3 regions of the Ralstonia sp. RRA genome follow, and region 2 is predicted to be linked to each of the others. Evidence: predicted binding sites of a transcription regulator. Region 2 holds the regulator's gene; each other region holds the start of a gene.

Region 1 (3,252 bases), 1.4 Mb from region 2:
GAGCGCGTCGATCAGGGCTGGGCTATCGACCAGGCCGCCGCGGCTGGTGTTGATGAGCATGGCGCCCGTCTTCATGTTCGCGAGCGCGCTGGCGTCGATCAAGTGGTGCGTATCGGCGTTGAGCGGACAGTGCAGACTGACGATGTCGGATTGAGCCAGCAACTCGGGCAGCGGTACGTAGCGCACGCCCAGTGCCACCAGCGAAGCCTGCGGAAACGGGTCAAACGCCAGCACCCGGCAGCCGAAGCCCGCCATGATGCGCGCGAACACCTGCCCGATCTGCCCGGTACCGACCACGCCGACTGTCTTGCCGTGCAGGTCGAAGCCCAGCAGCCCATCCAGCGAAAAATCGCCCTCGCGCGTGCGGTTGCAGGCGCGGTGCAGGCGCCGGTTGAGCGTGAGGATCATGCCGACCGCATGCTCGGCCACCGCGTACGGTGAATACGCCGGCACGCGCACCACCGTCAGCCCGAGGCGCTGCGCAGCGGCCAGATCGACGTGGTTGAAGCCTGCCGAGCGCAGGGCGATCAGCCGTGTACCGGCGGCGGCGAGCGCGGCCAGCACATCGGCGTTCAGACAATCGTTGACGAACGGGCACACCACCTCAAAGCCGGCTGCGAGCGGCGCGGTGTGCGCGTCGAGGTGCGCGCGCTGGAACACCAGGTCGAAGCCGTGGCCGCCGCGCGCCTGGGCGGCGCGGAAGCTGTCTTCGTCGTAACGGTGGCTGCTGAAGAAGAGGATGCGCATGGCGGCGGAGCGAACGGACGTGATGTCGACAGCTTACTCGCCCCGCCGGGTGTGACTGCGCTCAGAGCGTCAGCACGATGCGGCCATCCACCTTGCCGGCTTTCAGATCGGCGAAGACCTGGTTGATGTTGTCGAGCTTGTCGCGGTGGATGTGCGCGCGTACCAACCCCTCCGCGGCAAACTGCAAAGACTCCTGCAAGTCACGCCGCGTGCCGACGATGGAGCCGCGCACCGTAATGCCATTGAGCACCGTAGAGAAAATCGGCAGCGGAAAATCCCCCGGCGGCAGCCCGTTGAGCGAGATCGTGCCGCCACGCCGCACCATGCCCAGCGCCTGCGCGAACGCGCTGCGCGAGACCGCCGTCACCAGCACGCCATGCACGCCCCCGATCTCTTTCTGGATGACGGCCGCCGGGTCCTGCTGGGCGGCATCGACGACCAGTTTGGCCCCCAGCTCGCGCGCCAGCGCCAGCTTGTCGGGCGCAACGTCCACCGCCACCACATGCAGGCCCATGGCAATCGCATACTGCACCGCCACGTGCCCCAGCCCGCCGATGCCGGAGATGGCAATCCACTGGCCGGGCCGCGTGTCCGTCATACGGATGCCCTTGTAGACCGTCACACCCGCGCACAGGATGGGCGCGATCTCTTCAAAACTCACCTGTGCGGGCAGATGGCCGACATAGTTCGGATCGGCCAGCACATATTCGGCATAGCCGCCGTTGACGGAGTAGCCGGTGTTCTGCTGTTCGTGACAGAGGGTCTCCCAGCCGGAGAGGCAGTGCTCGCAGTGGCCGCAGGCGGTGTAGAGCCAGGGCACGCCCACGCGGTCGCCTTCCTTCACGGCCGTCACGCCTTCGCCCACCGCCGCCACGAAGCCAACGCCCTCATGCCCGGGGATGAACGGCAGGCGCGGTTTGACGGGCCAGTCGCCATCGGCGGCGTGCAGATCGGTATGGCAGACGCCCGAGGCGGCGATCTTGACGAGAATCTGTCCGCGCCCGGGTGTTGGGATCGGCACTTCCTCAATGCGCAGCGGTTCACCAAACGCGTGGACAACCGCGGCTTTCATGGTTTGGGCCATGGGGCATCTCCAGGTTGGGGGAGGTATCAGTCTGGTCGACGCCCGCCCCGTGTGGGTTGATGTGAGTCAACCGCCGGGTAGGCCTGCAAGGCTGTTAGCATGCCGGCATCTTCAGCCTTTTCCTGCGAGCAACCCCCTTGCCCGTCACCCCAACCTTCCTCTGGCACGACTACGAAACCTTTGGCGCCGTGCCGCGCCGCGACCGCCCGGCGCAGTTCGCGGGCATCCGCACCGATGCCGAACTCAATGAGATCGGCGAGCCGGTCGAATTGTTCTGCCAGCCCTCCAACGACTGGCTGCCGGACCCGGTGTCCTGCCTGATCACCGGCATCACGCCGCAGCAGTGCGCCAAGCAGGGCATTCCGGAGTACCGCTTCGCCCAGGCCATCGAGCGCGAACTGGGTACGCCCGGCACCATCGGCGTCGGCTACAACACGATCCGCTTTGATGACGAGGTCACCCGCCACCTGTTCTGGCGCAACCTGATCGACCCCTATGCGCGCGAGTGGCAGAACGACTGCGGGCGGTGGGATTTGCTCGACGTGGTGCGCACCACCTGGGCGCTGCGCCCCGAAGGCATCCAGTGGCCGAAGCACGAAGACGGCAAGCCGAGCTTCAAGCTGGAGCACCTCTCGCAAGCCAACGGCCTGGTGCATGAATCCGCGCACGATGCGGTGTCCGACGTGCGCGCAACCATTGCGCTGGCGCGCCTGATCCGCAACGCACAGCCGCGCCTGTTCGATTTCTGCCTGGCGCTGCGCAAGAAGGACCGCGTGCTTGCGGAGATTGGTGACGCATCGCGCCCGCTGCTGCATATCTCCGGTATGTACAGCGTGGAACGCGGCTGCATGGCCGTGGTGTGGCCGCTCGGCTGGCACCCGACCAACAAGAACGAACTGATCGTGTGGGACTTGGCGTTTGACCCGTCCGAACTGTTCCACATGGATGTCGCCACGATCCGCGAGCGCATGTTCACGCGGACGGCGGATCTGGCCGAAGGCACCACGCGCCTGCCCATCAAGTCGATTCACATCAACAAGTCGCCCATCGTCATCAGCAACATGAAGACGCTGCAGCCCGCGCAGGCCGAACGCTGGGGCATCGACTTCGCAACGATCGAACGCCATGCCGCCATTGCCCAGGGCGCGCCGGACATGCGCGAAACCTGGCGCCAGGTCTACGCCCGCGAGCTGGAGCCGATTGAAGACGTCGACCAGAACCTCTACGGCGGCTTCGTCAGCAATGACGACCGCCGCACGCTCAACGAACTGCGTACGCTGTCCGGCGAACAGCTCGCGCAACTGCACCCGGACTTCGCCGATGCGCGTCTGCCCGAGCTGCTGTTCCACTACCGCGCACGCAACTTCCCCGACACGCTCTCCGAAGAGGAATACGAGCAGTGGGAGCACTTGCGTGCCGAG
Region 2 (3,252 bases):
AGGCCAGATGGCGATCTGCGGGCGATTCAAACGGCTACAGCACCAGGCAGAAACCGTGTGCGTTGAGCATCTCCGGCAGCCACGCAGCGCAGACCAGCCCCCACACGCCAAAGGCGGCAATGGCGGCACCCGCCGCGCCACGCGCCCACTTTTGGCGAGACAGCCCCCGCATCCAGCCTGCCAATCCGGACATCATCAGCAGATTTGGCAAGGTACCCAGACCAAACGCCAGCATCACAACCGCCCCCGATGCCGCGTTGCCCGCCAACAACGCAACGGCCAGCGCCCCGTAAATCATGCCGCACGGTACCAGCCCCCATGCCAAACCCGTGACATAGCGCCGCACCAATGGTGGGCTGTGGCGCAGATTTTCACCCAGTCGCGCCCCCATTTTCGACAGGACGCCGGCAAAGTAACCCAGCACGCGTTCCAGCCAAGGATTGCGCCATGCATCACCCGTGGTCCGCACAACCAGCAGCAGGCCATAGGCGAGCAGCAAAGCGCTGGCGAATGCAAACAATCCGCGTTGAATCGGCAGCCACTGCTGGCGCCAAACCGTGGCACCGAGCGCACCCATGATGGCCCCCAACACCGCGTACATACTGATGCGCCCGGCATGCATGACCGTCTGCTCGAATGCCAGCCTGCGACGCGAAACGATGCGCACCGGCACCTGCCCGCGTTCAGCCGCCAACGCGATGCCGCTGCACATTGCCAAGCAATGCACACCGCCGAGCAATGCGATCAAAAAAACGCTTACGAGCGCGGCAACATTCATCTTTTTGACGCTCTTTTGATATGGACCAAAGTTAGTGTTTTGCTGACGGGAATTCCGTGCATTTCGCGCAATTCACGTTATCGGAACAATCCGATATCAGCATGGCGGCCGCTATAATAGGCCGCGGTTGCATCACAAGAATTTCTCATTTCACTTACTCGAAATTCACTCGCCCCCTGTGCTCACACGAATCGCACTCACCGACCAAGCTTCCCGTTGTTCCACTTGCGTACTCGGCCAGATCTGTCTGCCGGTGGGCATGAATTCGGAAGACGTGCGCAAGATGGATGAGTTGGTTGCCGAGCGCATCCGCATCAAGAAAGGCCAGACGCTCTACGCCCTCGGTGAGCCGCTCGAAGCCGTGTACGGCATCCGCTTCGGCACGCTCAAGACACATCTCACGCTGGAAGACGGGCGCCACCAGATCACCGGCTTCCATTTGCCCGGCGAGATCGTCGGGCTCGACGGCATTGGCGACATGTGCCACGTGTCGGATGCCACCGCGCTGGAAGACACCGAAGTCTGCGTGGTGCGTTACGACCAACTGCAACAGCTCTCGCGCCGGCTGCCCTCTCTGCAGCACCAGTTCTTGCGCATCATGAGCAAGGAGATCTCGCAGGATCACCACATGCTGCTGACGCTCGGCTCGATGCGCGCTGAAGAACGCCTTGCCGCTTTCCTGCTCAACCTGTCCAAACGCTCAGCTCAGCGCGGGTATTCGTCGACCGAGTTCGTGCTGCGCATGAGCCGTGAAGAACTGGGCAGCTATCTGGGCCTGAAGCTCGAAACCGTGAGCCGCCTGTTCTCGCGTTTTGCTGAGGCCGGCCTGATCCAGATCCGCCAGCGCCACGTCAAGCTCATCGACATGGCAGGCCTGCGCCAGGTGATGAGCGGCCAGGCCAGCTAAACCCGCCCACCTTCCAAGACGACATCCGCTCACACGAGCGGATGCTCGTGCGCCTCCAGCTTGCCGATGCCCGGCGACACGTACAGCGTGAGTGCGCTCGACAGTCCGCACAGCAACCAGAACACAAAGAACGACACCGTGTAGACCGCCTCGGCCGACACGGCAATCTGTTCTCCGAAGAAGCGCAGATCCGCCGGGTCCACCACCGCAAACACGACCAGCTCGGCCAGCGCCGCGCATAGAAACGCAGGCCAGAGAATCCACATCAGCAGGCGGCGTTTCATTGGACCTCCCCGTGGGCGGCATGGGCCGGCACGGAGACGGGCTTCTCGACGACCAAGCCGCGCCGCACGACGTTGTCATGAATGACGGGATCCGGATGCGACACGGCTAACCAGATGGTGACACCGCATCCGATCATGGCGACGAAGGGGCCGGCCATCAGCAGCCACGGCCAGGGCTCGCGCCACCATGGCCGGGCCGGAGCGGAAGATTGCATTGCCTGCATCTGTGTCTCCTGTTCTAAAAAACCGCATCAGCGCGGCACGATGAAACTCGACGGCTCGCGCAGCACGAGGCTTTCGCTACCGCTGTCTGCCTGGATTACAAAACGGATCTTGTGCGATCCGGCTCCCACGTCGTCTGCGGGACGGCGCACGCGGATCGGCAACAGGCGGTTGGCTGCCGGTGCCAACTCAAGCGTGGTCGATTCACCGCGTCCGCCCTGCACTTCCAGCTGCGGCAGTCCTTCCGCCGTGATGGTCACGCGCACAGGTTGCTCGGAGGCATTCATCAACTGCAGGCGATAGACGTTCTCGATCTTGCCGCCGTCCACCTCGCGCGCCAGCGCACCACGATCGCGAATCACGTCCACCTTGAGCGGCTGGCGCATCGTCAACGCAACGATGAAGCCCGTGATGAGCACCAGCATGATGCTGGCATAGATCAGCACGCGCGGACGCAGCAGATGGCGCCGCGCCTCTTTCGGGGTGAGCCGGTCGTGCATCGCGCGCTCGGAGGTGTAACGGATCAGGCCGCGCGGGTAGCGCATCTTGTCCATCACCTGATCGCAGGCGTCAATGCAGGCGCCGCAGCCGATGCACTCGTACTGCAAGCCCTGACGGATGTCGATGCCGGTCGGGCACACCTGCACGCAGATGCTGCAATCCACGCACGAACCGAGCCCCTGCGCCGCGAAGTCTGCACTGCGCGAGCGGCTGCCGCGCGGCTCGCCGCGCTGCGTGTCGTAGGTGACGACGTAGGTGTCTGGGTCGACCATCACGCTCTGGAAGCGAGCGTACGGGCACATGTAGAGGCACACCTGCTCACGCAGGAAGCCGGCGTTGCCCCAGGTGGCGAACGCGTAGAACAGCATCCAGAAGGTCTGCCACGGCCCGAGCGACAGCGTCCATGTCTCCATGCCGAGTTCACGGATCGGCGTGAAGAAGCCGACGAAGGTGAAGCCCGTCCACAACGCGATCATCACCCAGGCCGAATGCTTGGCCGCCTTGAGGCGCAGCTTGCGCAGGCTCCAGCGCTCACCGTCAAGGCGGATGCGAGCAAAGCG
Region 3 (3,252 bases), on a different replicon from region 2:
CAGCGCGCGGAATGGCATGCACGCGGCCTGGCTGACGATCTGACGATTGCCGTGAACGTGTCGCCGCTGCAGTTCAAGCGCGGCACGGTGCTGCCGACGCTGCTCAAACTGCAGCGCCAATACGGCCTCGGCTCGGGCTTCCTGGAGCTGGAGGTGACCGAGTCGATGCTGATGGAAGGCACCGAGCGCACCATCGAAGACCTGACCGCCATCCGTCAGCTTGGCGTGCGCATTGCCATTGATGACTTCGGTACCGGTTATTCGAGCCTGGCTTATCTGAAGCGCTTGCCGATCGACCTCATCAAGATCGACCGCGCCTTCGTCAAGGACATCGACCGCGATTCCAACGACGCGGCCATCTGCACGACGGTGGTGGTGCTCGCCCACAACCTGGGCGTGAAGGTGTGCGCAGAAGGGGTGGAAGACGCCGCGCAGGCTGCTTTCCTCACATCGCACCAATGCGACGTGCTGCAGGGGTACTACTTCAGCGAGCCGCTGCTGCCCGATGCGGTGGCCGCGCTGCTGGAGCGCGACGGGCGCTTCGCGGTGTAACTGCGGCTGGGCGCAGGCCTACGCGCGCCCGCACGCCATCACGCGCGGAACACCGCCACTGCGTGCTTCAGCTCTTCTGATTGCCGTGCCAGCACCGAGGTGGCTGCTGCGGCTTCTTCCACCAGCGTGGCGTTCTGCTGCGTCACTCCATCGAGTTGCGACACCGAGTCGTTGATCTGCGCAATGCCGCTGCTCTGTTCGCGCGAACTGGCCGAGATTTCCGACATGAGCTGCGTGACGGTCTGCACCGATTGCACGATCTGCGTCATGGTGGCGCCGGCCTGGTGCACCAGCGCCACGCCATCGCGCACGGACTGATCCGACGCGCGAATGATCTCCTTGCTCTGGGCAGCAGCCTGCGCGCTGCGTTGCGCGAGGCTGCGCACCTCACCGGCCACGACGGCAAAGCCGCGGCCTTCTTCGCCGGCACGGGCGGCTTCCACCGCGGCGTTGAGTGCGAGGATGTTGGTCTGGAAGGCGATGCTTTCGATGGTGGCGATGATCTCGGTCACGCGCTGGCTGTCGGCGCGGATGGCGTCCATGGTCTGCACGACGCGCTGCACGACCTGTCCGCCGTCGGCGGCGATGTGCGATGCCTGTTCGGCCAGCGCGCTGGCTTCGCGCGCGTGATCGGCATTCTGCGCAACCATGGACGTGAGCTCTTCCATGCTTGACGCGGTTTCTTCCAGCGCGGCAGCTTGCTGCTCGGTGCGGGCCGACAAGTCATGGTTGCCGGCGGAAATCTGCAGCGTGCTATTTGCGACGTTGGTGGCGCCATCCTGGATGTCGTGCACGATGGACGACAGGCTCGCGCGCATGGTGGCCATGGCACGCATGACCTCGCCCAACTCATCGTTGGAGCGGACTTCCACGGCCGTGGTCAGGTCGCCCGCGGCCAGGCGCGTGGCCAGCGTAGCCGCTTCTTCCAGCGGGCGGATCAGCGTGCGCGCCAGCAGCACGCCCGACATCGTCGCAAGCCCCGCACAGCCCACACCGGTCAGCCACAGCCAGTCACGGCTGAGCACCAGCCACGTTTTGTCGTGCAGGTCCGCTGCTTCCAATGCGATGTGCGCCCACAGCGTGCCAATCAGGATGGCCACGGCAATCAGGCTTTGCAGCCCGATGACCCTGAAGCGCAAACTGTCGCGCTGGAACAGATTGACGGCGCGTCGCCAGCCCGTGCGCAGGATGCGACCGGCACGCACGGTGTAGGACGTGTCGCCTTCGTTGATGGCGGCGTAGGCGCGCTGCGCGCGCGCAATCTGCGAGGGCGTGGCCATCGAGCGCACGGAGGTATAGCCGACGACGTTGCTGCCCTGGAACACGGGCGTGACGTTGGCGAGCACCCAGTAGAAGCCGCCGTCCTTGCGGCGGTTCTTGACGAAGCCGCGCCACGGCTTGCCGGCTTGCAGCGTGGCCCACAAGTCTGCAAAGGCGGCCTCGGGCATGTCGGGATGACGCACAAGATTGTGCGGCGCGCCCATCAGCTCTTCCAACGAGTAGCCGCTCACGCGCACGAACGCCGGGTTGGCGAAGACGATGCGGCCTTTGAGATCGGTACGGGAGATGAGGTAGTCGGTGGGGGCGAGTGCGGTTTCGGCTTGGGTGACCGGGAGGTTCTTGCGCATGATGTGCCGCGCCTTGTGGGCGCGCAGGTAGGCGGAAATCAGCAGGAATGGGCGGGAGTCCTCCCTTGCAACGGCACGCCTGGCGCGGGACTAAAGACCGAAGCCGGCCGAAATGTGACGTGATTTGATCCAGATCAAATTGGAGCGTGGTTCCTCCAGCCCCTCAGAACGGGTACGCGTGGGCATAGCCATTGCTAATTTGAAGGCAGCGGGCGCATCCGCTGGAAATGGAGGAACACGGTGTACAAGATCTGTGGCGACGTGGAGATCGTCCCTCGGGTGATCCCGGCGGGCGAGCATGGTTGGGCGGCCCGTATCGACGTGGTTTTCCGCAGTGCGGAGGGGCAGTCGATGAGGGGCTCGCAGCCCGTGCTGCCGAGTTGCACGTTCGGCTCACCGCGTGAAGCGATGGATGCCGCGCTGCTGTATGGGCAGCGCGTGCTGGGTGATTGGGTGCGCGGCGCGGCGTGACGGTACCGGCGCGCAGCCTCAGGTGGGGCCTAGCGGCGCTCCTGCGCCTTGCGTTGCTCGCGCGTGAGCCCTGCTGTCCAGTAGCCTTTGGCATCGATGGCATCACGCGGCACCGCCCAGGTGTCTTCAAGCAGCGTGCGCACCTGTTTGAGCAGTGAAGCTTCGCCCGCCAGAAAGACTTGCGGTGTGCCTGTCGGCAGCGTCTGTGCGCTCAGCGCGCCCACCACCATGGCGCCCGCGTGCGCCGTATCGGCTTCGATCCAGTGGATGTCGTGGCTGCGCGGGTGCCCGGCAAATGCACCTTCGAGTGGTAATTGCGCACGGGCATCGCTGATGGCGATAAAGGCATGCACGGGCGTGCGCTCCGGCAGACTCTCCAGAATGGCAAAGATGGCCGGCAGCGCGGTTTCATCCCCCACCAGCAACGTCCACGGTGCAGCGGGATTGGCCTGGAAACCGCGCTTGGGGCCGGCAAACTCCACTTCATCGCCCGGGGCGGCGTGCTCCAGCCAACGCGCGGCGGGGCCGTGTTGCGCAGTGGGCGTCTCGTCGTGCACGACAAAGTCAACCTCCAGCTCGGCACGCTCGGCGTGGTAGCGGC

Evidence for each region. Region 2 encodes FNR, which switches genes on or off when oxygen is low (the NO sensors DNR and NnrR bind a similar motif). Its sites were predicted from a motif close to TTGATNNNNATCAA; they were not measured.
Region 1: adhP (alcohol dehydrogenase AdhP) is a predicted target of FNR. The motif match lies at 1,888-1,901, and genes of this name have one in related genera.
Region 3: V6657_RS21565 (PAS domain-containing methyl-accepting chemotaxis protein) is a predicted target of FNR. The motif match lies at 2,305-2,318, and genes of this name have one in related genera.

The regions. Positions count from the first base shown of each region.
Region 1 covers NZ_CP146091.1:3,350,110-3,353,361, reverse strand. The annotation lists gene V6657_RS16120 (2-hydroxyacid dehydrogenase) at 1-747, opposite strand, end outside; gene adhP (alcohol dehydrogenase AdhP) at 809-1,831, opposite strand; gene sbcB (exodeoxyribonuclease I) at 1,969-3,252, shown strand, end outside.
Region 2 covers NZ_CP146091.1:1,984,136-1,987,387, forward strand. The annotation lists gene V6657_RS09755 (sulfite exporter TauE/SafE family protein) at 35-778, opposite strand; gene fnr (fumarate/nitrate reduction transcriptional regulator Fnr) at 957-1,685, shown strand; gene V6657_RS09765 (hypothetical protein) at 1,715-1,969, opposite strand; gene V6657_RS09770 (FixH family protein) at 1,966-2,193, opposite strand; gene ccoG (cytochrome c oxidase accessory protein CcoG) at 2,221-3,252, opposite strand, start outside.
Region 3 covers NZ_CP146092.1:773,734-776,985, forward strand. The annotation lists gene V6657_RS21560 (EAL domain-containing protein) at 1-552, shown strand, start outside; gene V6657_RS21565 (PAS domain-containing methyl-accepting chemotaxis protein) at 591-2,180, opposite strand; gene V6657_RS21570 (hypothetical protein) at 2,421-2,651, shown strand; gene V6657_RS21575 (siderophore-interacting protein) at 2,681-3,252, opposite strand, start outside.